One region of the Methylorubrum pseudosasae genome, then DNA from elsewhere that is predicted to be linked to it. Evidence: riboswitches for the same ligand, from Rfam matches in the RefSeq annotation. Region 1 holds a riboswitch; each other region holds the start of a gene.
The links. A riboswitch is a leader RNA that binds a small molecule or an ion and turns the genes downstream of it on or off. The one in region 1 is predicted to bind cobalamin.

Region 1 (7,659 bases):
GCTCGGTAGCGCCATCTCGCGCCAAGTGCCGTAGCCGGCGGGCGGCAGCCATTCAAGCCGGATGCTGAAGACCAGCATCAGCACAAGGCCGAGGACGAAAGGTGGCAGGGCCCGCAGCGCCACGGCTCCGATCAGCGCGAGGCGGTCGAGGCCCGATCCGGCGCGCAGGCCACTCACGAGGCCGAGCGGCAGGCCGATCAGCAGGGACAGGACGAGGGCGCTGGCGGCGAGCCACAGGCTTGGCCCGAGCTGGCTCGCGAGTTCCTCGGAGACCGGTTCGCCGCTGACCAAGGAGTTGCCGAGGTTTCCTTGGGCGAGCTCGCCGAACCAGCGCAGCAGCAGTTCCGGCCAGGGTCGGTCGAGGCCAAGCTCCTGCCGGACGGCCTCCGCGGCCTGGGCGGTGAGCGCGTCAGGGCCGTAACGGTCGGCGGCGATGCGGAAGGACGCGTCGCCCGGTAAGACCCAAACGAGGGCAAAGCACAGGCCGCCGACGACGAGCGCGACGAGCGCGGCCTGGACCAGCCGTCCGAGGACTAGGCGCGTCATGGCGTCCCCCAGCGCATCTCGGCGAGCCCGTAGCTCCGTTCCAATGGGTCGGCGCGCACGCCGGCCACGCGCCGGTTGGCGACCACCGCCAGCTCGGCCCAGGTCACCGGGATGACCGGCAGCTCGGCCTGCAGGATCTCCGCCAGCCTATGCTGCAGCGGCTCACGCTCGCCCGGATTGGCGAGGACGGCGAGCCGGTCGAGAAGGGAGGCGGTCTCCGCGCTCGACCAGTTCATCGCGCCCCAGTCGCCACCGTCCGGCCCGAAGTCCTGGAGCATCGTGCCCAGCGGATCCGGGATCATGGCGAAGCTGCGGGAGACCAGCCCGAGATCGAGGCTGCCGTCTCGGTGACGAGCCGGAATGTCCGAGGTGTTGCCGATCGAGACGGCGAGATCGATGCCGACCTCACGGGCCTGCGCCTGGATGGCCGCCGCCAGGGGCGGCAGCTCGGGCCAGGCGGAGTAGGTACGAAGAGTTGCGGCGAAGCGCCGGCCGTCACGCTCCAGGATGCCATCCGGTCCAGGCCGCCAGCCGGCCTGCGCCAGAAGGATACGCGCCTGGGCGAGATCGCGGGTCAGCGGCGGGAGCCGATCGGCATGCCAGCCCGAGACGGCAGGCGGGAAGAGCTGGTCGGCCCCAAGGCCGGGATTGCGCAGCAGGACCTTGGCGAGGCCGGCGCGGTCGAGGGCGAGGCTCAACGCGCGTCGGGCGCGCGGGTCGGAGAAGAGGGGCGAGCCTGCGTTCAGCTTCAGAAGCCGGGTCCGAGGCGGCGTGACCGTCTGCACCGCCAGCTTCGGGTTGCGGCGTAGCCGAGCGAGCGAGACCGGAAGGATCGAGACCACGACGTCGGCCTCGCCGCTCTCGGCCATCAGGGCACGCGTCTCTCCCTGCCCGACGGCGAGGTAGCGCGCCCGCGCGATGGCGGGCCGCCCGCCCCACCACTCGTCGAAGCGCTCCAGGTCGATCCGCAGCGGCGGGGCGACCGTGGTGGCGCGATAGGGGCCGGTGCCGATGACCCGGATGACCCGCCCGCTCGGGTCGTAGGAGCCCGGCGCCAGGATGATCGTGGTGTGGTTCGCCAGGAAGGCCGGCAACAGCGCGAAGGGCCGATGCAGCGCGACGACGACGGCCCCGTCCTCGGCCGAGATCGCGGCTATGGGCACCCGCGAGAGCGGGCCGACATTCGCCCGGGCGCGCCGCAGGCTCTCGGCGGCATCCTCCGCGGTCAGGGGCGAGCCGTCATGGAATCTGACGCCCGAACGCAGGGGGAGGCGCCAGGTGAGGCCATCCGGCGCGACCGTCCAGCCGGTGGCGAGGCCGGGAGCCGGGGCGCCCGCCGCATCGACGCCGACCAGGGTCTCGGCGACCTGCAGGCGGGTGAAGGCGTGGCCGTTGCTCGCGGGATCGAGGCCGCCGACCTCCCAGGGGCCGACGACGGTCAGCGCGCGCTCGGGCGCGCTCCGACCCTCGGCGGCACCGGCGTCTGGGGCCAGTGCGAGGAGGCCGGCAAGGCCGAGCAGGCCGAGGAGGACGGCGCGGCGTGGCCGGGGCACGAACGTCATGCGGAACGGGGCTCCGGGGAGAGGCATCAGAAGCGGGCGGCGACGCCGCCGGTGATCAGGCGCGGCGTGCCCGGCGTCGCGTAGCGGTTCTGCCAAGCGCGGTCGTAGTAGACCTCGTCGAAGAGGTTATCGACGTTCAGGTAGACCCGCACGTCCGGCGTGATCCGGTAGTAGGAGATCAGGTTGAAGGTCGCATATTCCGGCAGGTCGAAGGTCGAGACGGCCGTGCCCGCCGCGCGGCGGCCGACGAAGTTCACGCCGCCGCCGAGGCCGAGGCCTCGCAGCGCGCCGCCCAGGAACTCGTAGACGCTCTGGAACGCGAAGGCGTTCTCGGGGATGTTGGCGATGCGCGAGCCGACCGGGATGGTGTTGTCGCGGGTCACGGCGGCATCGACGTAGGTGTAGGTCCCGATGACCCGCCAGCCCGGGGCGAGGTAACCCGCGACGCTCAGGTCGAAGCCGCGGCTGCGGATCTCGCCCGCCGCGACGCTGAAGTTCTGGTCCACCGGATCCGCCGTGAGGACGTTCGTGCGGGCGATGTCGAACAGGGCGGCGGTGGCGCTGAGGCGGCCGTCGAACAGGTCGAACTTCGCACCGACCTCGTAGCCCTCGCCTTCCTGGAAGGCGAAGGGCCGGAAGTTGCGGTCGGTGCCGCTGTTCGGCCGGAACGAGCGCGCGTAGTTGCCGTAGACCGAGACCCAGTCGAGCAGGTCGTAGACGAGACCGAAGCGCGGCGTCGCGGCCGTGCCCTGGAGGCGCGTCGTGGTGTTGTTGATGTAGGAGGTCGAGGTCAGGCCGATGTCCTCGACGCGCACGCCCACAAGGGCGTGCAGGCGCGGCGTGATGTCGATCTGGTCCTGCACATATCCCGCGTAGCTCTGGGTGTTCTCCAGGAGGTTGCTGCCCGGCACGGTGAGCGGCGGCAGAGCCTGGCCGTAGCGAGGGTTGAGCAGGTCGAGGAAGAACGGGTTGGTGGTCGAATTCGACCGGGTGATCACCTCCCGGTAGCGGTAGCTGTCGTATTCCAGCCCGAGCAGCAGGGTGTGCCGGAAGGGGCCGGTCTCGAACTTGCCGGCGAGGTTCACCTGCAGGTCGAGGTCGGACCAAGTCAGCTCGCGATGGTCCAGGGTGCGCCGAAGGGTGCGTCCGTCGTTGAGGACGCCGACCGTCTGCACGGCGTCGCCCGCGATGTTGCCGCCCAGCACCTGCGTGCCGGCGGTCAGCACCCAGTCGGGATCGAACCGGTGCTCGATGCGCAGCTGGCCGAGGGCGTTGTCGTTGCGGAACGGCGCGAGGCCGGGCTCGCCGATGTAGCGGGAGCGCGGCACCGCCAGGACGTTGCCGCGGAATGGCACGATACCTCGGTCGAAGATCTGCCCAGCGCTGATCAGCTCGCCTTCGAGCGTGATCGTGGTGTCCGCGGTGGGGCGCCAGGCGATGGCAGGCGCGACGTAGTAGCGGTCGCTGCTCACGAAATCGCGGAAGCTGCCGTTGTCCTCGACCGCGCCGATGATACGGGCCAGGACCGTCCCGTCCTCGCTGACGGCGCCCGTCGCGTCGAAGGTGCTGCGCTTCGTGTTGAAGCTGCCGTACTGCGTGCCAACGGCGAAGGTGCGCTCGGCCAACGGCTGCTTCGAGACGATGTTGAAGGTGCCGCCCGGATCGCCCCGGCCGTAGAGGAAGGCCGAGGGGCCTTTCAGAACCTCGACCCGCTCGATCGAGGCGATGTCGGGCGAGTTCGGGTAGCCGCGGTTGATTGGGAACCCGTTGCGGTAATACTCGCCCGTGGCGAAGCCGCGGATCGTGAACTCGGTCAGGCCAAGGCCAGCGAAGGGGTTTGCCCGGCCGACGCCTGCGAGATCGAGGGCGGTATCGATCCGGGTCGCGGCGGCGTCTTCGAGCACTTGGTTCGGGACGACGACGACGGTCTGGGGAACCTCCCGCAGGGGGGTATCGGTGCGGGTCGCGCTGACGCTCTGCTTCGCCAGATAGCCGTCCGCGACGAGACGGGGGCCGGCGGTCCCCTGGACCGTTAGCTCGTCCAGCCGAACCTCCTGGGTCGCGTCGGCGGCCAACTGCGCGGAGGCGATGACCGGATCGAGGCCTACGGCAAGAAAAGTGGCCAGGGCGACCGTGCACGACCGCGCCTGTTCCCGGCTCGGGCCGGATGCGGCGGCACGACCGGCCTTATCACCCGGCTTGCGAGCGGCTCGAAATGATTCCGAGAGCGTGAGACCTGACCGGTGCGGCATCGAAGAAGCCCTTGACCGGACAAGGGCAATTCCAGGCACGCTTGCGCGAGAGCAGGCGGTCAGCGCCTGCCACGGCCATGCGTTCCCTTCGGACACCCCGCCCGAGAAACGAAAACCATCGCCAAGGCAGGTCTCCTGGCTCGCGGGTCGTCACCTCTGCCTGACCTTCCCGGTGCGGGGCACCAGTGATCATTCTCGGCAGCGGCTCGCCGCTCACAGTTGCGGGGGCAGCTTCGGTTTCGCCCTCGCGGGCTTCACCGAATTCCCTCTTAGCTCACGGTCACGGGACCGTGAGAACCTTGACGGTAGCCCTCATCGGTCCTGCAGGTACGGGAGTCAACCGATCGAACGCGGCTTCGATAGCTGGCGCGTCCGGCACAGGGCTGTCCGTTCCTGCTCAGTAACAGGTGGCTCCTTCGACCGCATTGTCCTGTCCACAAGTCGGAACATCGTCGTCCATCTGTCGAGAGCAGGTTGTTGACAGGTGTTGCCCGGCCGCGACGGACCTGAGCCGGAAGCTCGGTAGTATGTCCGCGACGGTTCCCCTTGGGGATCAAAAGGGAACGCGGTGAGGGCGCAAGCTCGATGCCGCGGCTGCCCCCGCAACTGTAAGCGGCGAGCCTTCCGCCACCATGTCACTGGGCAGCCTCGCCCGGGAAGACGGTGAGAGGGCAGCGACCCGCGAGCCAGGAGACCTGCCGTCCATCGTGGTCACACGCGGAGCGTGCCGGACGGGGTGTGTCGGCAGGTGTTGGTGATGGCGCGCGGTTTGCTCCGTACCCTCATCGGCCTCGTTCGCGGTGACGTGCCACTGCCGTTGCCCCGAGGCCCCGATGTCCGACCTTCAGCCTCCGCCAGTCTCGCGCTGCCTCATGGCGGGCGCCCTGGCCGCCGCCCTCTGTATCGCCCCGACCTGTGCGGGCGCGCAGGCCGCTCGCGCTGACGAGGTCACCCTGTCGGAGATCTCTGTGAGCGCCGTGGCCGTGCCGACCGCTGCTGCTGCCGGTCCGGCCTCGGCCAGCGCCGGCTACGTCGGTGGGGTGTCGGGTATCGGCGGCGCGCTTCGCCCGGTCGACGCTGCGAGCGGCGGCATTATCTCGGGCGCGCAGCTCAACAGCCGCCCGGTCACCCGCCCCGGCGAGGTGCTGGAGGAGGTGCCGGGCCTCATCGTCACGCAGCACTCGGGCGAGGGCAAGGCCAACCAGTTCTTCCTGCGCGGCTTCAACCTCGACCACGGCACCGACATCGCCCTGTTCGTGGACGGCATGCCGGTCAACATGCGCACCCACGCCCACGGCCAGGGCTACGCCGACCTCAATTTCCTGATCCCCGAACTCGTCGGCGCGGTCGAGTTCCACAAGGGGCCGTACTTCGTGCGCGACGGCGACTTCGCCTCCGCCGGCTCGGTGCGGATCGACTACCTCGACACGGTGGCCCAGAACCTCGCGCTCACCTCCATCGGCAGCTTCGGCTACAAGCGCGCGCTGTCTTTCGCCTCCGTGCCGCTCGGCGCCGGCAACCTGCTGGTGGCCGGCGAGGCGCAGACCTATGACGGGCCCTGGGACGTGCCCGACCGGTTGAGGAAGCTCAACAGCGTCCTGCGCTACAGCCAGGGCACGGCCACCGACGGCTTCTCGGTCACCGGCATGGCCTACTGGGCGAAGTGGAACGCCACCAACCAGGTCCCGGAGCGCGCGGTCGCCGAGGGGATCATCGGGCGCTACGGCACGCTCAACCCGACGGATGGCGGCGATACCGGCCGCTTCTCGCTCTCGGGTCGCTGGAGCGGGACCGACGAGACCAGCATCACGCGCGCGAACGCCTACGTCATCCGCTACCGGATGAACCTCTGGAACGATTTCACCTACTTCCTGAACGACCCCGTCAGCGGCGACCAGTTCCGCCAGCTCGACGACCGGGTGCTCGGTGGCGGCGAGGTTGCCCACGTCTTCCAGGGCGACCTCGCCGGGTTGCCGATGGAGAACGAGATCGGGGTGCAGACGCGCACCGATTCCATGCGCGTCGGGCTCTTCAACACCACGAACCGCCAGTTCCGCTCCACGGTGCTCGACGACCGTGTCGTGGAGGCGAGCGCAGCCTTCTACTACGAGAACCGCCTGCGCTGGACCGACTGGCTGCGCACCAGCGTCGGCTTTCGCGCCGACGGCTACTACGCCGACGTCCGCTCCGACACGCCGGCCAATTCCGGCCGCGCGCGCGACGGCATCGTCAACCCGAAGCTCGGCCTCGTGCTCGGGCCCTGGGCCGAGACCGAGCTCTACTTGAACTACGGCGGCGGCTTCCACTCGAACGACGTGCGCGGCGTGACCGCCACGGTCGATCCGGCGAGCCCGCTCTTCAACGTCGCCCGCTCGCCCTTCCTGGTGCCCTCGACCGGCTACGAGGTCGGGATCCGCAACCGCTCGATTGCCGGGCTGGAGACCGCGGTCGCGCTGTTCCGGCTCGACTTCGCCTCCGAGAACCTGTTCCAGGGCGATACCGGCACGACCGAGCCGAGCCGGCCGACCCGGCGCCTCGGCATCGAGTGGACGAACCGCTACGCGCTCACCCCCTGGCTGCGCCTGGAGGGCGATCTCACCGTCACCAATGCCCGGTTCGCCGATCGCGACCCGGCCGGCAGCCGCGTGCCGGACGCGCCGACCACCATCGCGTCGGCCGGCGTGACCTTCGGCGAGGGGCTGGGCTGGTTCGGCTCCCTGCGCTTCCGATACTTCGGCCCGCGCCCGCTGATCGAGGACAACACGGTGCGCTCGAAGCCCACCGCGTTGCTGAACGGCCGCGTCGGCTACAACTTCGAGAACGGGATGAGCCTGTCGCTGGACATCCTGAACCTGACGAACGCCCGGGCCGACCAGATCACCTACTTCTACCAATCTCGCCTGCCCGGCGAGCCGGCGGAGGGTGTCGCCGATCGGCATTTCCACCCGGTCGAGCCCACCGCCGTGCGCCTGACGCTCGCCGGCCGCTTCTAGCGAGCGCCGGGCAAGCATCGTCGTCCGCTGCAGCAGGTCCGCTCACCGTTGACGACCGGACCTGCTGCAGCATGGGAATGAAGGTCGGCTCGTGGCGCATTGCAGTCCAGGGCATGTTGTCCTCAGCCTGTGGAGAAGCTCACTTAGTCCTCGTATTTGTTCTCTATATGTTCTAAAAAATGCATACCGCCTATGAAGCAGGCGATCCCCGGAAGCCGACGCTTGCCGAGCGCTTCGACCTCGTCGAACCAGCCGCGTCGCTACGCCCATTCCAGCCCCTAAGCTGACGGCCGGCCTCTATGCCAG
Region 2 (7,659 bases), 900 kb from region 1:
AGCCGGTGCGGACTCAGCCGTGGCCGCCCCTTGGCGAGCCCTCATCAAAACCGCACCGTCATCGTTCCGGTGAAGCGCCGGGGGGCGCCGGGATAGACCCGGAAGCGGTTGAGGGAGCTCTCGTAATACTCGGTGTCGAACACGTTCTCGATGTTCAGCCCGAAGCGGAAGTTCTCGTAGCGGTAATAGGCGAGCGCATCGACCGCGATATAGGCCGGCAGGGAGAAGCTGTTGACCGCATCCGCCGCCCGCTCGCCGACGCCGCGCACGCCGCCGCCGAGCCCGAGCCCCTTCCACGGGCCGGCCTGCACCTCGTAAACGGCGAGCAGGCTGCCGGAATGGCGCGGCACGTTGATGAGCGGCGTGCCGGCCGGCAAGGTCGGATCTTCGGTGACCACGGCCTCCGCGTAGACGTAGCCCGCCAGCAGCTTGATCTCCGGCGTGATCTGGCCGGCGGCGGTCAGCTCGAAGCCCTGGCTGCGCACCCCGCCGACCGCCACGGAGAAGCCACTGCCGTTGGCCTCCGGCGTCAGCACGTTCTCCCGGTCGATCCGGAAGGCGGTGCCGGTCAGCGCCAGCGCGCCGCCATAGAGGTCGAGCTTGGCCCCGACCTCGTAGCCGATGCCGGTTTCCGGCGCGAACGGCCCGGAGGCGGAGGCGGCGGCAGCATCGGGACCGATATTGGGACGGAAACTCGTGCCGACATTGGCGTAGAGGGAGAGTTCGGGCAGCGGCTGGTAGACGAGGCCGGCGCGGGGCGTCGCGGCAAAGTAGGTCTGATCGACCTGGGACCGCGGGATGCGTTCGCGGAACGACTGTTCGAAGAAGTCGAAGCGCACGCCGAGCAGCGCCTTCCATTCGGGCGTGAGGACGATCTGGTCCTGCGCATAGAGGGCGGTGTTGGTGATCCGTTCGAGGTTGTTGCGGAAGCGGTCGATCGGCGGCAGCGGCTGGCCGTAGCGCGGATCGTAGATGTCGATGGCGAAGGTCGAACCCGGTCGGATCGTCGAGCGGTTGTAGACCGTCCGGCTGTCGGTGCTTTCGCGCTCGAAGCCGAGCAGCATGGTGTGGCCGATCCCGGCGGTGTCGAAGCGCCCGACCACCTCCGCCTGGCCAATCGCCACGTCCCAGCGGTAGTCGCGGATGTTGCGATCGCGCGAGACGGTGCGGTTGTCGGCGGCGATGGCGCGAATCTCGGCGGATTCGCCCTCCAGCGTGCCGGTGTTGAAGTGGGTGGCGAGCCGCATCTGCCAATCGGCGTTGAAGCGGTGATCGACGCGGACCTGCATCGTGTTGTTGGTCTGATAGGTGCTCTGGCCCGGCTCGCCGAGGAAGCGCGAGATCGGCAAGAGCCCGAGCCGCCCGTTGAGGGCGATGACGCCGCGGTCGAACACAATGCGGTTGCGCAGGAACTCGGTCTCGACGGTGATGCGCGTGTCCGGCGTGATCTGCCAGCTCAGGACGGGCGCCACGAGCAGCCGGTCGCTGTCGACGAAATCGCGAAAGCTGCCCTGGCGGCCGGCGGCGAGGTTGAAGCGGTAGGCGAGCGTGCCCTCCTCGTTGAGCGCGCCGCCGGAATCGACCGTGCCGCGGAACTGCCCGAACGAGTCCCATAACCCGCCCATCTCGACGAAGCGCTCGACGGTCGGCTGCTTGGTGATGATGTTGACGAGTCCGCCCGGATCGCTGCGCCCGAACAGCCCGCCGCCGGGGCCTTTGAGCACCTCGACGCGCTCGACGTTCTGGGCGTCGGGCGGGGGCGGCGTGCCGCGGTTGAGCGGAAAGCCGTTCTTGTAGATCTCGGAGGTGGTGACGCCGCGGATGGCGTAGCTGAACACCGAGAGGCCGCCGAAATTGTTCTGCTGCGCTACGCCCGGCGTGTAGTTGAAGACGCGATCGACGCGGGTGGCGGCGAGATCCGTGATGACCTCGCGCGGGGCGACCGTGACGATCTGGGGCACGTCGCGCTGGGGCGTGTCGGTCTTCGTGCTGCTCACCGCGCGGTCGGCGCGGTAGCCCGGCGTCGGCCCGATCAGGCCGATCGTGCCGGCGGCGCTGGTCCGGCCGTCCGCTGCGCCATTGCCAACGCCGCGGCCTTCGCCCTCGACCGCCAGTTCCTCCAGGGTGACCGATTCCTGCGCCCGCGCCTCCGGGCCGTGCAGGCCGGCGCAGAGCAGCGCGGCGAGCATCCAAGGCGGGCGCCGGGCCGGGACGTCGATGGCGTTCAGGATCGTCCGAACTGTCACAAGGCGCGCTCTGGCTGTTCGGGTGCGGGCCCAAGCGGGTGCCCCGCCGGGAGCGCAGGGGAACGCTCTCGCCGATCAGGCACGCCGCCGGAGCACCCCGCCCGGGGGACATCGTCGCGCCAAGGCAGGTCTCCTGGCTCACGGGTCAGCGCCCCCGTCTCGGCCTTCCCGGTGCAGGGCACCAGTGACCTTCGACGACGGTGGCTCGCCGCTCACAGTTGCGGGGGCAGCTTCGGCCTCGCCCGGACGGGCTTACCGAATTCCCTCTTAGCCCTCGGACATGCGTCCGGGGGAACCTTGGCCGCAGCAACTTCGCTGCGATGCGGCGCAGGGTCAACAGACCAACCAATGAAATGTAACAACATCACACAACCTGTGGCCCGTAGAGCACAAAGGTTCGGCGAGAAGCCCCATGGCGGCTGCGTTTCCCGCGTCGGCCTGAAGGCGGGCACACGAGACGATGGCGATCGTCCGGTCGACCCCGTCATCGAGCGCGCACTGCGCCGCAGCGGTTGGTAGAGGCCGCCGCCTCGTGGCGCGGCGGAGCCGCTGAGAATCCGCATCGAACGTTTTTCGAAGGACGTGACCGAGCTTTAGGCAAGATTAACCAAGATCCCGTTGAATGACGAAGGCTTAAGGTTGATCCTTCCCTAATCGGCGAAGCCATCTCGTTTTGTCATTCTGGCACAGATAGCCGGAGATGACGGCGGGAGGCCGTGTGGGATCCGCGTTGTCGAGTACCGCCCGCAATGGACATCGCCGAGCTCGTCCAGAGTCGCTCCGCCCGGCCCGTCATCCGCCGTCGGCGCCGCCCGCCTGTCGCGGCGCTCGCGCTGACCGCCCTCGGGGGTCTCGCGGTCGCCGGGATACTGCAACCGCAGGATCGCGCCGCGCCCGCCCCCGTGGAAACCGCGCAGGTTTCGGGCGAGGCCGAAGGGACGGAGACCGTGCAGGCCGCGCCCGGCGCGCTGGCTTGGATGCTCGAGCCCACCCCCGTGCTCGACACCGCGTCCGGCGGCTTCGTCCCGCGGACCGCGCAAGTGTCCGCCTTCCGGGCGCCGCCCGTGGCGGAGCCTTCCAAGCCGCAGCCTGCCCCATCGGAGCCGGTCACGACCCTGGCCGCCCTCCCCGCGGGTCAGGCTGCCGACGCCGCGCCCGCCGTCACGCCGCGCCCGGCCGCGCCGACGGCCCGCCTCGCCCTCACGGTGCCGCTGCCAGTGCGGCGGCCCGACGAATTCCGCTACGAGCCGCGCACGCAGACCGCCCGGGCGGCAACACCTCGGATCGCCACCGCATCCACGGCGCGCGCCTCCCGCCGAGCCGACCCGCAGCGTGTTCAGCGCCGCGGTCACGGACAACCGCAACTTCCTCGAGAAGATGTTCGATCTGCCGGGTTCGACGCCCACGCCGTCCTCGGACAAGGCGATGGCCTATGCCGGACTCGACAGCGGGGCGGTCGATTCGGCCGCGCGGCGGCGCGTCGTGCCGGGCCCGGTTTCCGAGCCGGGGGTCGCCGTCTACGACATCAGCGCCGCCACCGTGACGCTGCCGAGCGGCGAGGTGCTGGAAGCCCATTCCGGCCTCGGCGTCGCCCAGGACAACCCGGACCACGTTCATATCCGGATGCGCGGCGCCACCCCGCCCGGGGTCTACGACCTGCGCGAGCGCGAAGCGCTGTTTCATGGGGTGCGGGCGATCCGCCTCAACCCGGTCGGCGGCTCGGCCGCCATCCACGGACGCGACGGCATCCTCGCCCATACCTACATGCTGGGCCCGAGCGGTGCCTCGAACGGCTGCGTCGTGTTCCGGAACTACACCCGCTTCCTCCAGGCCTATCTGAGTGGCGAGGTCCGGCGTCTGGTCGTGGTGCCCGGCACGGCCCCCGGCGTCTTCGCCAGCCGGCGCAACGCCACGCCGCGCCGCTCGGCCTCCGCCGATTAACGGGTTTCCAAAGAGATCATTCCTTTGGCGAGACATCGGGGCAGCGCCCCGATGTCCCTTCACCAGGGCTCTGCCCTGGACCCGCGAATGGACTTGTCCTTTCGAAACCCGCTTTGGAGCCCGTCAGGATTTGGCGACGGGCTTGAGCTTGAGCTGGTCGATGGCCCAGCGCCACGTCCCGTCCGATTGCCGGCGGGCCGACTCAACCGAGAGCGCGCCGTTCGGCAGCCGCGCGAAGGTCAGCGCGAGGTCGCCGTTGCGGATCGCCGGCAGGGTCTCGGGTTCGGGGAAGTCCGACTTGCGTGCGAGCAGATCGGTGTAGAAGCGGCGGATCTCGTCGTGGCCGGTCGCCACGATATCGCCCGCGGCCACCACCGCCTGCGGCTCGTACAGGGCGACCAGCCCTTCGGCATCGCCGGCATTGGCCCGTTCGTTGAAGAGCCGGGCTAGATCCTCCGGCTCGCGTGCCACGTCCCGCTGCGTCTCGCTCATCGCTCGTTCCTCCCTGTCTGTTTCAGGCCTATCTATTTCAGGCGGTTGCCCTGGCCGTCCCGCACCGCGACCGCCACCGGAACGCCGGCCTTGACGCTCTCGGACACGGTGCAGAACTGTTCGAACTGAGCGAGCACGCGGTCGAGCCGGTCCATCGACTCGGCGGGCGCGCCGAGCGCGATATCGACCTCGATCCCGACGAGGCGCAGGCGGCCTTCCGCATTGCGGGCCACGCGCCCGATCGCCTCGGCGCTCACGCCCCCGCCCTCCTGCCGGTACTTGCCGAGCGCGAAGGCGAGGCTCGCGCACAGACAATTGCTCACGGCCGCGATCAGCACCTGCTCCGGCGACGGACCGGTGCCGCCACCGATCGGCTCGGGCTCGTCGGTCAACAGCGGCACGAAGCTCTCGCCGAAATCGATTCGGAAGGCATAGGCCTCGATCTGCCGGATCCGAATGCTGTGCTTGTCCGACATCGTGGCCTCCTCGCCTCCCTATCAACCCACCTTTGCGCGATCTCGTTCGAGCCACGCACTGTGCCTTGACCTGCCATTCGTATCTGGTATACCAGATGCCAATGACGAGCCACCGGAAAGAGCGATCTCGATCCGGAAGGCCCGAGACCCGGGAAGCCAAGGAGGCAACGCCTGCCATGACCGAACGCGGCATCCTCGACAGACATCGCATCTCTCCGCTCACAGCGCGGCCTCAGGGCTAGCAACCGGCGGAAGGGGGGCAACCGATGGCCCAATCGCAGACCTTCGACACGTCCGGCCTTGTCGCGGCGATCGGTGACGCGGTGGTGATCTCCGACGCGGACGGACGGATCGTCGTCTGGAATCCGGCCGCGGAGCGGATCTTCGGCTTCTCGGAAGCCGAGGCGCTCGGGCAGAGCCTCGACCTCATCACCCCGGAGCGTCACCGCCGACGCCACTGGGACGGCTACGCCAAGACGATGCGTACGGGTGAGACCCGCTACGGCACGTCGCTGCTCAAGGTTCCGGCCCTGCACAAGGATGGCCGGGCCCTGTCGATCGCCTTCACCGTCGCGCTGCTGCACGGCGCGGCGGGCGAGGTCACCGGCATCGCCGCGGTCATCCGCGACGAGACCGAGCGCTTTCAGGAAGAGCGCTCCCTGCGCCGCCGCGTGGCGGAGTTGGAAGAGGCTTTGGGCACCCTTGTCTGCGCCTGAAGGCGGGGCGCCTGAGCCATTCAGCAATATTACCGGCCTTAATATTTTTCGATTTTCCAACAACGACCCACAACGAAGTCGAAATAGGGAGAAGACCGAGATGACCCAGCCGCTCGACGGGATCAGAATCATCGATTTCACCCACGTCCAGGCGGGCCCCGCCTGCACCCAGCTCCTCGCGTGGTTCGGGGCGGACGTGATCAAGGTCGAGCGTCCGGGCTCGGGCGACGTGACGCGCAACCAGCTTCGCCACGTCGAGGACGCGGATGCGCTCTACTTCACGATGCTCAACTCCAACAAGCGTTCGCTGACGCTGGACACCAAGAACCCGCAGGGCAAGGAAGTCTTGGAAAAGCTGATCCAAGAATCCGACGTGATGGTCGAGAATTTCGGCCCCGGCGCGCTTGATCGCATGGGCTTCACCTGGGCCCGCATCCAGGAGCTCAACCCGGGCATGATCCTCGCCTCGGTGAAGGGCTTCTCCGACGGGCACCACTACGAAGATCTGAAGGTCTACGAGAACGTGGCCCAGTGCGCGGGCGGTGCCGCCTCGACCACCGGCTTCTGGGACGGCCCGCCCACCGTGTCGGCCGCCGCGCTCGGTGACTCGAACACCGGAATGCATCTCGCCATCGGCATCCTCACGGCGCTGCACCAGAAGACCAAGACCGGCAAGGGCCAGAAGGTCGCCGTGTCGATGCAGGATTCGGTGATCAACCTCTGCCGCGTGAAGCTGCGCGACCAGCAGCGCCTCGATGCCATCGGCTACCTCGAGGAATACCCGCAATACCCGCACGGCGAGTTCACGGACGTGGTGCCGCGCGGCGGCAACGCGGGCGGCGGCGGCCAGCCGGGCTGGGTGCTCAAGTGCAAGGGCTGGCAGACGGACCCGAACGCCTACATCTACTTCACGATCCAGGGCCACGCCTGGGCCCCGATCTGCAAGGCGCTCGGCCGTGAGGAGTGGATCGACGATCCGGCCTACAACACGCCCCGCGCCCGCCAGGACAAAATCTTCGAGATCTTCGCCATCATCGAGGATTGGCTGGCCGACAAGACCAAGTTCGAGGCCGTCGATATCCTGCGCAAGTTCGACATCCCGTGCTCGCCGGTGCTGTCGATGAAGGAAATCGCCGCCGATCCGTCGCTGCGCGCCAGCGGCACCATCGTCGAGGTGCCGCATCCCAAAGCTCGGCTCGTATCTGACCGTCGGTTCCCCGATCAAGTTCTCGGACCTGAAGGTCGACATCAAGGCTTCGCCGCTTCTGGGCGAGCACACCGACGAGGTCCTCGCAGGCCTCGGCTACTCGCCCGAGCAGATCGCCGCGATGCACGAGTCGCGCGCGGTCTAAAGGGAAGCGGCAGCGCGGATCTCCGCGCTGCCCGTACAGGATGGCCAATCTCTTTCGGCCATGATCCTCCCGGGACGGGGCATCGCCCCGGGAGCGCATGACCGGGCATGACGCCCGGGTTTCTTCCTCCTCCGATGACTTTCCCGGGCCGACTCCGTCGGTCCGGTTTTTCGTTGTCCGGGTCCTTGATACAGTATTCGTTTGATCAAATCTGATCACAGCGAAAGCCGAGCGTTCCCCTCTCCCCGCACGCGGGGAGAGGGGAAATCCGCCATCCCGTCGAGAACAACCAGATCTTGCGGTGAAGGCGCGTTCGCCCGCGCCGCCTAACCGAAGAAATCGCCCAGGAAGAAGTCCACGGCCTGGCTCACCACCTCCGGATCGTAGGCGTGCGGGCCGTCATACTCGACGTTGGTGAGGTCGTAGCCCGCCGCCC
Region 3 (7,659 bases), 2.9 Mb from region 1:
CGACCACCGTGTCGGCGGAGACGAGATAGGCGTCGCGCAGGTCGTCCCGACGCCGCGCCGCAGCCTGAGCCGCCTCCAGCTTTTCCCGGGCGAGGCGGCGGGCGAGATCACGAGGCGATTCGGATTTGCGCGGGGTCTCGTCGATATCGGCGGGCAGCAATGCGTCCGGCTCAATTCCGACCTGTTGCAGCAGCGCCAGCCGGCGCGGAGAGGCCGAGGCGAGCACGAGAGGCGGTCGCGCAGGACCCCCGGAAACCTGCGGCTTCAGGGAGTCGGAGGTGAGAAGCTCGTTCATTGGCGAGGTCTTACGCCCAAGCCCCGTGGCACCGCAACGCGGTCTCGGCCATCAGACAGCATCCAAGAGCTTGCCAAGGACAAGGCGGCCGTCTAAGACCCGGCACATTCCATCGGGCGTCAACGCGACGAGCCGGATGCGACGCCGCAATAGCTCAGCTGGTAGAGCACCTCATTCGTAATGAGGGGGTCGGGGGTTCGAATCCCTCTTGCGGCACCACTCTCCCACGCTTCGAATTATCTGCGCGCTCAAGCGATTTCGGATCGGGAAACTTCCTCGATTCGCGTGCGAACGCATTCTCACTAGCTGGCGCCGGATCGACTGCCCTGCAGCGAGACGCAGGTTCGCACCATGTCGCTGAGTGTGAGATCCTTGGTGTCGCCGATATTGGCGACCTCTTCCAGGCATCGCATGAAATAGCCGCTGTCGAGCCCTGGCGAGAGCGTGCTCATCGATTTGCCGACGCGGTTGGTGAAGTCGATCTTCTCGCTGGCTCCAGCGCGTGGCCATAGCGACGCCTTGTCGTCCATTTTCAGTCGGGCTGCCGCTAGCGACGAGCTGAAAAGAGTCAGCGCCGTCAGAATACCTATCGCTGCCGCCCGGCCCATCGTCGCGCTCCCTGTCGTGGCGTCGGACGTGTTGCCGACCGACCGCGGGGCCAACGCGGGGGCGTCCGGCGACGATGCATTGGGAGCCGCTTGCGCAACGAAATTAAGTGATTTCTCAGAGACTTATCCGCATCAAGAACCGGCTCGGCGCGTCCGGGTGATCCCCAGCGCCGAGCCGGCGTTCTCGGCTATGCCGTTCCTAGCGCGAGCTGCCGCCCCCGCTTCCGCCGCCCGCGCTGCCCTGCGGGATGGCACGCTCCGGCTGGCCGGCATTACCGCCGGCCGCCGAGTTGGTGGTGATGGTGTCGGCGCCCGTGGCGCCCGGGGCGATGATGTAATCGACGGTGTTGCCGGTGGTGTTGGTCTGGCGCTGGATGATCGTGCCCGGCGGGAACGGGCCCGCGGGGAGGCCCGGGGGGCCGGCCTGAGCGACGGCCGCGCCAGAGCCGAGGCAACTCAGAACGGTGACGGTGAAGGCAATGCGGTGCATCGGAGGACTCCTGAACGTAATGGCGCCTTTGCACGTCCCGAAGGCGTGCGAAGGATGAGCTATCCGCCAGGCAAGTCCCCCGACGGCCGCGGGGTTTCCCGGGGGCCCTGCGGCGTGGTGACGACAGGTGCAGCTGTCCGTGTTCAAGCCTCACGGTGCATCGTTCACCATGCGATCGTGTAGGCGACCTCCAACGAGCGCGGGCGCCCGAGAACCCAGGCCGTGCCGACACCGTTCACGGCGCTGCCATCGACCGCGTAGATCGTGTCGAACAAGTTGAAGACCCGCAGCGACAGGCGGGAGCCGGCGGTGACCTGATGGTCGAGTCCGAGATTGACCAGCGTGTAGGCCGGCCGCCGCGCGGTGTTGCCGAAATCGGAAAAGACTCCGCCGACATGCTGGAGACCGACACGCCCCTCCCAATCGCGGGCGAAGGCCCAATTGACCCAGAGATTGGCCACCTGCTCCGGCACGTTGATCGGCTGATTGCCGGCATAGGAGACGGCAACCCCGCCGACATTTTGAGTGAAGTCGTCGTACTGGGCGTGAAGCACAGCGAGGTTGGCATCGATGCGCCAGCCGGGGGCGGGGAGCCAGGAGAGCGCGGCCTCCGCACCGAGAGAGGATTGCTGGCCGATTTGCGTCGAGACCGTCGGCTGGCCCGGAACCGCCGAGATCAGGTTGTCCTTGACGATGCGGTAGCCGGCCAAAGTCCACTCGACGGCGCCGCCGAAGACGAGGCCCTTGGCGCCGACCTCGACCTGACGGCCGGTCGAGAGTTCGAAGCCGGCCAGCGATTGCGAGAGGGTGATCAGGCTGTTCACCGGATCCGTCGCGGTGGCGTATTGCGCGTAGAGCGAGGTGTCCGGCGTCGGCTCGTAGAGCAGCGCGAAGCGGTAGCCGAGGGCGCGGAACGAGCGCTCGAAGGTCGCGCCGCTGCGCAGATCTTCCCGGTAGAGACGCGGCGCGTCGAGGCGCACCCCGGTAAGGAACGATAACCGGTCGGTCAGGAACAGCCGATCCTCGGCGAAGACCGATGCTTGGTTCGTGCGCGTGGCGTAGGCCGGGCTCGCCCGCCCGTCCGGCGGGAAGAAGCCGGGATCGTATCCGATCAGGGGCACGCTCGTCGGCGTCTCGGAGAAGGTGAAGTTGTTGGCGTGGCGGAAGCTGACATGGTTCACGTCGAAGCCGGCCGAGAACGTGTTGGCCAGCCCGAAGAGGGCGCCGCGGAACGTTGCGTCGAACCGATTCCCGACCTGTTCCTGGCTGTGGCCGATTTCGAGATAGTCGGAGCGATCGACGAGCCCCGTTGCCGGGTTGAAGCGGTACTGCTCGACGTCGCGCCAATGCCGGCGGCTTTGAAGACGGTAGGCGGTGTTGCGCACCGTCACGTCGGCCGAAGGGGTCCACTCCGTCCGGAACTGCGTCCAGTTATCGGTCCAGGCGATCTTCGAATCGCGGACGTTGTAGTTGTTGAAGCGGATGGTGTCGGGCACACGCCCGTTCACCAGCGGCGTGCCCCAGTAGCGGGTGGGTTCCTGGTAGCCGAAATCGTGGCTGAGCGTGAAGGCGAGTTCCGGATTCGCTTGGAGCGTCAGCGCGCCCGAGACCGCGAGATTGCGGAATTCGCCCTCCGGCGTGATCCAGCCACCGGCACGGTTGCCGCTGACATTGAGACGATAGGCCAGGGATTCGCCGATGGGCCCGGTCGAATCGACCGCCGCGCGGGCGATGCCGTCCTCGCCGAGCCCGAAGCGGGCGACGTTGAGCGGCGTGAACAGCGGCTTCTTCGAGACGACGTTGACGATACCGCCGATGGCTCCGTCCCCGTAGAGAACGGAGGCCGGCCCGCGCAGCACCTCGATCCGCTCCACGTTCCACGTATCGAACGGGAAGGTGACGGTGTTGGCGCCGACATAGAGCCGGGTTCCGTCGAACAAAGTCTGGATCGAGTTCTGCCCGGCAAAGCCGCGAGCGGTGAAGAAACCGAGTCCGTTGCCCGGCGAGCCGAAGGTCGTGATGCCGGTGCCGTTCTGCGACACGGCCTCTAACACGCTGGTCTGGCCGCGCAGGCGGATGGTCTCGCCCGAGATGATGTCGAGACTTGCGGGCGTTTCCAGCGGCGTGAGACCGAGCCGGCTCGCCGAGCGCGACGGCGTGCGCAGGTTGAGGCCGACCGGTGAGGACTGCGTCAGACTCGGCGTCCGCAGGGCTGCGGCGGCGTCCGTGCCGACGGCGTCGGCCGGCACATTGGCGGGCAGGCCGATCCGGGCACCGCCTTGCACCGCGATCTCATCGAGTTGTGTCAGGAGTGCTCGGGCCCGAACCGGACCGGACGTCGTGAGGGGCAGGGCGGCGACGGCGGACAGGAGGGACCGGCCGCAGAAGCGGCGGTGAAAGGGGAACATGATGGAAACGATGCCTCGGCAGCGACGGTGGCACGTCACCGCGACCGAGGCCGATCCACTGCCGGCCATGGGCCTTCAGCGTCTCGACACCTGCTGGGACACCCCGCCCGGCATGGCTCGCGTGTGACCACGGCTGACGGCAGGTCTCCTGGCTCGCGGGTCGTCGCCCTCCATCGTCTTCCCAGGCGAGGCATGCCCAGTGACGTGGTGATGAAGGACTCTCCGCTCACAGTTGCGGGGGCAGCCGCGGGATCGAGCTCGAAAGCCCTCCACCGCGTTCCCTTTTGATCCCTTGCGGGAACCGTCAACGGTCAAGCTACGGTCAAGGCGGCGCTCTGGTCAATGCGCGCGGCGCTGTTGGGGATGCCAGCGTGAGGGGCGATCCACAAACACGGACCCTGCCGCGAGCAAAGCCGCACGGCAGCCAAAAAGAAAAAAGGCCGCCCCGAAGGACGGCCCGAAGTCTAGGGAGGAAACGCCCAAGAAGGGCTGCAGGACCGCGACGCCATCGCGATCCGGCATGGCCATGATTTCTCAGGTTGCAGTGCACAAAGCAATCGCCGGCGCGTCGGATCGGGCATGCATTCATTGCATATGTTCGGTTCCGAACTCATCCGCTCCGGCGGAGCCATTCGGCCCCCCGGGGGTTTCGGTCGTCCGAATGCTGCCTCATGGATGCCAGACATGCCCCGTTGGATGTTCGCTTTTCCCGTCGTGCTGATGATCCTTGCAGGGCTCGTCGTTTTCGCCTTCACGCGGACCGGCCCGACCGACAACCAGAACACCCACGCTCCGCAGACCGGCCAGACCCGCTGACGCCGCCGAATCCCAGAGCGCACCGGCCCCTGAGCCATTCCGGCCCACAAATTGCGAAGTTTGCACGGTCGGAATCGTTCGGTGGGGTCCTCCATGCGGATCGGATGCGTTTTCTTCTTAAGCGCCCTCCTGCTTCCATCCGGGGCTCACGCAGTCGATGCGCATGCGGACGCGGCGGCCTTCGCGGCGGCGGCCCGTCACCATGTCGGTGAGCGCGTCACGCTCGATCATTGCCACCTCGTCTACGCGACCGACGACGAGATCACCTGCATCGGCCTGTTGCCGGAGGATGCGGCAGGCAATGTCCGCTTGGCCGGCAGGCTTCTGATCCGGGTCGCGGCCGCGGAGATGCAGGGCCGCACCCGTGCCCTCGCGCTCTGTGCCGGTGGCGCTCTCGACGAAGCCTGCGAGGTGAGCGTGGCGGGAGAGGTGTTCGACGCCTCCCCTTCGTTCGGGCTCGGCGCGGCCCAGTTGATGGGCTTGCGCGAAGCAACGATCTGCTGGCCGGACTGAGCTTCGCGAAGCGCTGCCGAGCCTGATCCTGCGAGAGCGATACGCGCAACCGATGTGAGGCCGATCTCCGGCGATGGACCCGCGTGAACCCTCAAGGGTCTAGTGCGTTCGAACTCCAAGGGAGTTTGCCGATGATCACCCGTCTGTCGTTTGCCGCGGTTCTGGTCGCGGCCCTCGCCACATCCGCTGCCGCCCAAAGGCCAGCGCAGACCGGGACCGGCGGTGGTCCGGCTTCGACCATCTACGCGCCGAACACCTCTGCCGTCGGCCAGACCATGCCGCCGGCCGGGGCGGGCGGTGTGCGGCGCGACCCGGGCAATCCCGACCGCGAGACCGCCATGGAGAAGAAGGACGACAAGATCGACACAGGGATCTGCATCGGCTGCGATAAGTAGATCCGGCGAACCGAGGCGCGACCTCCCGAGCGCCGCGCCCGGTTCATTCCGACCAGCGCAAAGCCGCGGCGGCGGCCAGGGTACCGACCACCGCCGCGATCAGGCTCAGGGCGGCCAGCACCGTCAGCGGGGTCGTGAACGGCACCGTGCCGCCCAAGGCAGCCTCCGCGGCCGAGACCCCGAAGATCAGGGTCGGGACCATCAGCGGCAGCACGATGATGGCCAGGATCAGGCCGCCCCGACGGATGGTAGCGGTCAGCGCCGCGCCGACCGCGCCGATGAAGGCCAAAGCCGGCGTGCCCAGGGCCAGCGTCAAGGCCGTGGCACCCATGGCTTTCGGGGAGAGTGCCACCAGCAAGCCGAACAGCGGCGAAGCGAGCGCCAGGGGCAGGCCGGTCGTGAGCCAGGAGGCCAGAACCTTGGCCAGCACCACCAGTTCCAACGGCACGGCCGCGCCCGTCATCAGGTCGAGAGAGCCGTCCTCCTCGTCCGACTGAAACAGCCGGTCGAGACCGATCAGGGTGGCCAGCACCGCCGAGAGCCAGAGGATCGCGGGGCCGATCCGCGACAGCAGGTTCATGTCGGGCCCGAGCGCGAAGGGCACCAGCACCACGATCATCAGGAAGAAGACGAGCGAGAGGGCGCCCGAGCCGCCAACCCGGGCGGCCAATTTCAGATCGCGGGCGAGGAGGGCGGAGAAGGCGCGCATCATAGACAATCCTCCGCCTCGAACGCCGCTTCAGAGACGGCCTCGGGTGCCGCCGGTCCGATGCGCAGCTCGCGGGCATCCTCCAGGCCAAGGGCTTGGTGCGTTGCAGCAACCACGAGCCCTCCTTCGGCCCGATGGCGTCCCATCAGCCCCGCGAGAACCCCTTGCGAGGCGAGGTCCAGAGCGGCGGTCGGCTCGTCGAGCAGCCAGAGCGGGCGGCGGCAGACGAGGAGGCGCGCCAGTGCCACCCGGCGCCGCTGCCCCGCCGAGAGATAGCCGACCGGCAACCGTGCGACATGCGGCAGGCCCATCGCCTCCAGGGCCGCCTTGGGGGAGGCGGCGGGATTGCCGAGAAGATCGCGGGCGAATTCGAGATTTTCGGCGGCGGTCAGCGCCGATTTCAATCCGTCCCGGTGCCCGACCACGTGAAGGCATTCCGGCAGGTTCGCCTCGCCGATGCCCTCGGCGCGGATCGTGCCGGCATCGGGCTTGAGGCGGCCGGACAGCATCGTGAGCAGGCTCGATTTGCCCGCGCCGTTGCGCCCGGTGACCATCAGGCCTTCGCCGGGTCCGAGCACGAAGGAAAGGCCGGAAAAGATGCGGCGTCCGGAGCGGCGGCAGGCCAGATTCTCGACGATCAACCGCACGGATCGGCCTTCGATGAGGGAGAGGTCCGCACGCTTCGTCCCGGTCCTGGCTGTCGGATCTCCTCGCTTAGCGCGAGGGGAAACCGGGACATCTCGCGGGCGGAGAGGCCGGTCTCGTGCGGCCTATAGCGGATCGTTCGGCGGCGCGCGAACCGCTCGGGCCGCTGGCGCATTGATTCGGTGATGCCACATGGCAGTTTCGCAGGATGGGCGACCATGGATGCCGAGACGGCCCCGCAGGCCCCGCTCCACCCGTCCGAAGCGGCTATGGCCCGCGATCCCGCCGCGATCGCCGGGCGCACGCAAGTGGAAGCCCGACTCGCAAGCCTGACGCCGGACCAACGCGCAGCGTTCTGGGACGCAGTGCGCCACTGCTACGTCTTGGGCGCGGACAGCCGCCGGACGCGTCGGTAGGGCGGGACCGCAATATCAGTCGCGCGCCTGTGTCATCGGGCCAGTAGCGGCCAATTTCGAAACGTTCTATAGACCGGCTCAGGCTGCGCCGCGCGATCATTCCAGGGCGTCCAAATCGCCCCTCGCGCACCATCCTGAGTGTCATTCGCGGGCCTCCCGGCCGCCGGGAGTTCCCCGAGGGCACTCGCTACCCGGGCACCCCCGGGGCGGCGCGCGCTCCTTGGAGCGTCTCCGGCCGAACACCTCTCGTGGCGCAGGTTATGCCTGCTCCGTGTTCGCTAACGCCAGCTCAGGACCCGACTCGCCGTGGCATTCCTCGACAGCTTCAAAGCTCGCCAGACGCTTCAAGCAGGCGGCAAGACCT

Region 2: linked by a shared signal. The riboswitch ahead of M2437_RS02260 (TonB-dependent siderophore receptor) and the one ahead of M2437_RS06460 (TonB-dependent receptor) in region 1 are both predicted to bind cobalamin.
Region 3: linked by a shared signal. The riboswitch ahead of M2437_RS20230 (TonB-dependent receptor) and the one ahead of M2437_RS06460 (TonB-dependent receptor) in region 1 are both predicted to bind cobalamin.

Annotation. Positions count from the first base shown of each region.
Region 1 is NZ_JAQGDU010000002.1:1,191,257-1,198,915, reverse strand. It holds gene M2437_RS06475 (ABC transporter permease) at 1-546, opposite strand, end outside; gene M2437_RS06470 (ABC transporter substrate-binding protein) at 543-2,108, opposite strand; gene M2437_RS06465 (TonB-dependent siderophore receptor) at 2,135-4,360, opposite strand; cobalamin riboswitch at 4,469-4,677, opposite strand; cobalamin riboswitch at 4,881-5,077, shown strand; gene M2437_RS06460 (TonB-dependent receptor) at 5,194-7,353, shown strand.
Region 2 is NZ_JAQGDU010000002.1:293,398-301,056, reverse strand. It holds gene M2437_RS02265 (acetyltransferase domain-containing protein) at 1-45, opposite strand, end outside; gene M2437_RS02260 (TonB-dependent siderophore receptor) at 45-2,189, opposite strand; cobalamin riboswitch at 2,353-2,561, opposite strand; partial or broken gene M2437_RS02255 (DUF2778 domain-containing protein) at 2,996-4,187, shown strand; gene M2437_RS02250 (YybH family protein) at 4,311-4,679, opposite strand; gene M2437_RS02245 (OsmC family protein) at 4,712-5,155, opposite strand; gene M2437_RS02240 (PAS domain-containing protein) at 5,422-5,871, shown strand; partial or broken gene frc (formyl-CoA transferase) at 5,972-7,223, shown strand; gene M2437_RS02230 (alpha/beta hydrolase) at 7,550-7,659, opposite strand, start outside.
Region 3 is NZ_JAQGDU010000002.1:4,075,317-4,082,975, reverse strand. It holds gene M2437_RS20250 (Maf-like protein) at 1-295, opposite strand, end outside; tRNA gene M2437_RS20245 (tRNA-Thr) at 439-514, shown strand; gene M2437_RS20240 (hypothetical protein) at 598-903, opposite strand; gene M2437_RS20235 (hypothetical protein) at 1,103-1,393, opposite strand; gene M2437_RS20230 (TonB-dependent receptor) at 1,558-3,801, opposite strand; gene M2437_RS20225 (hypothetical protein) at 3,803-3,928, shown strand; cobalamin riboswitch at 3,923-4,122, opposite strand; gene M2437_RS20220 (hypothetical protein) at 4,711-5,130, shown strand; gene M2437_RS20215 (hypothetical protein) at 5,262-5,525, shown strand; gene ccmB (heme exporter protein CcmB) at 5,569-6,237, opposite strand; gene ccmA (heme ABC exporter ATP-binding protein CcmA) at 6,234-6,881, opposite strand; gene M2437_RS20200 (hypothetical protein) at 7,098-7,295, shown strand; gene acnA (aconitate hydratase AcnA) at 7,602-7,659, shown strand, end outside.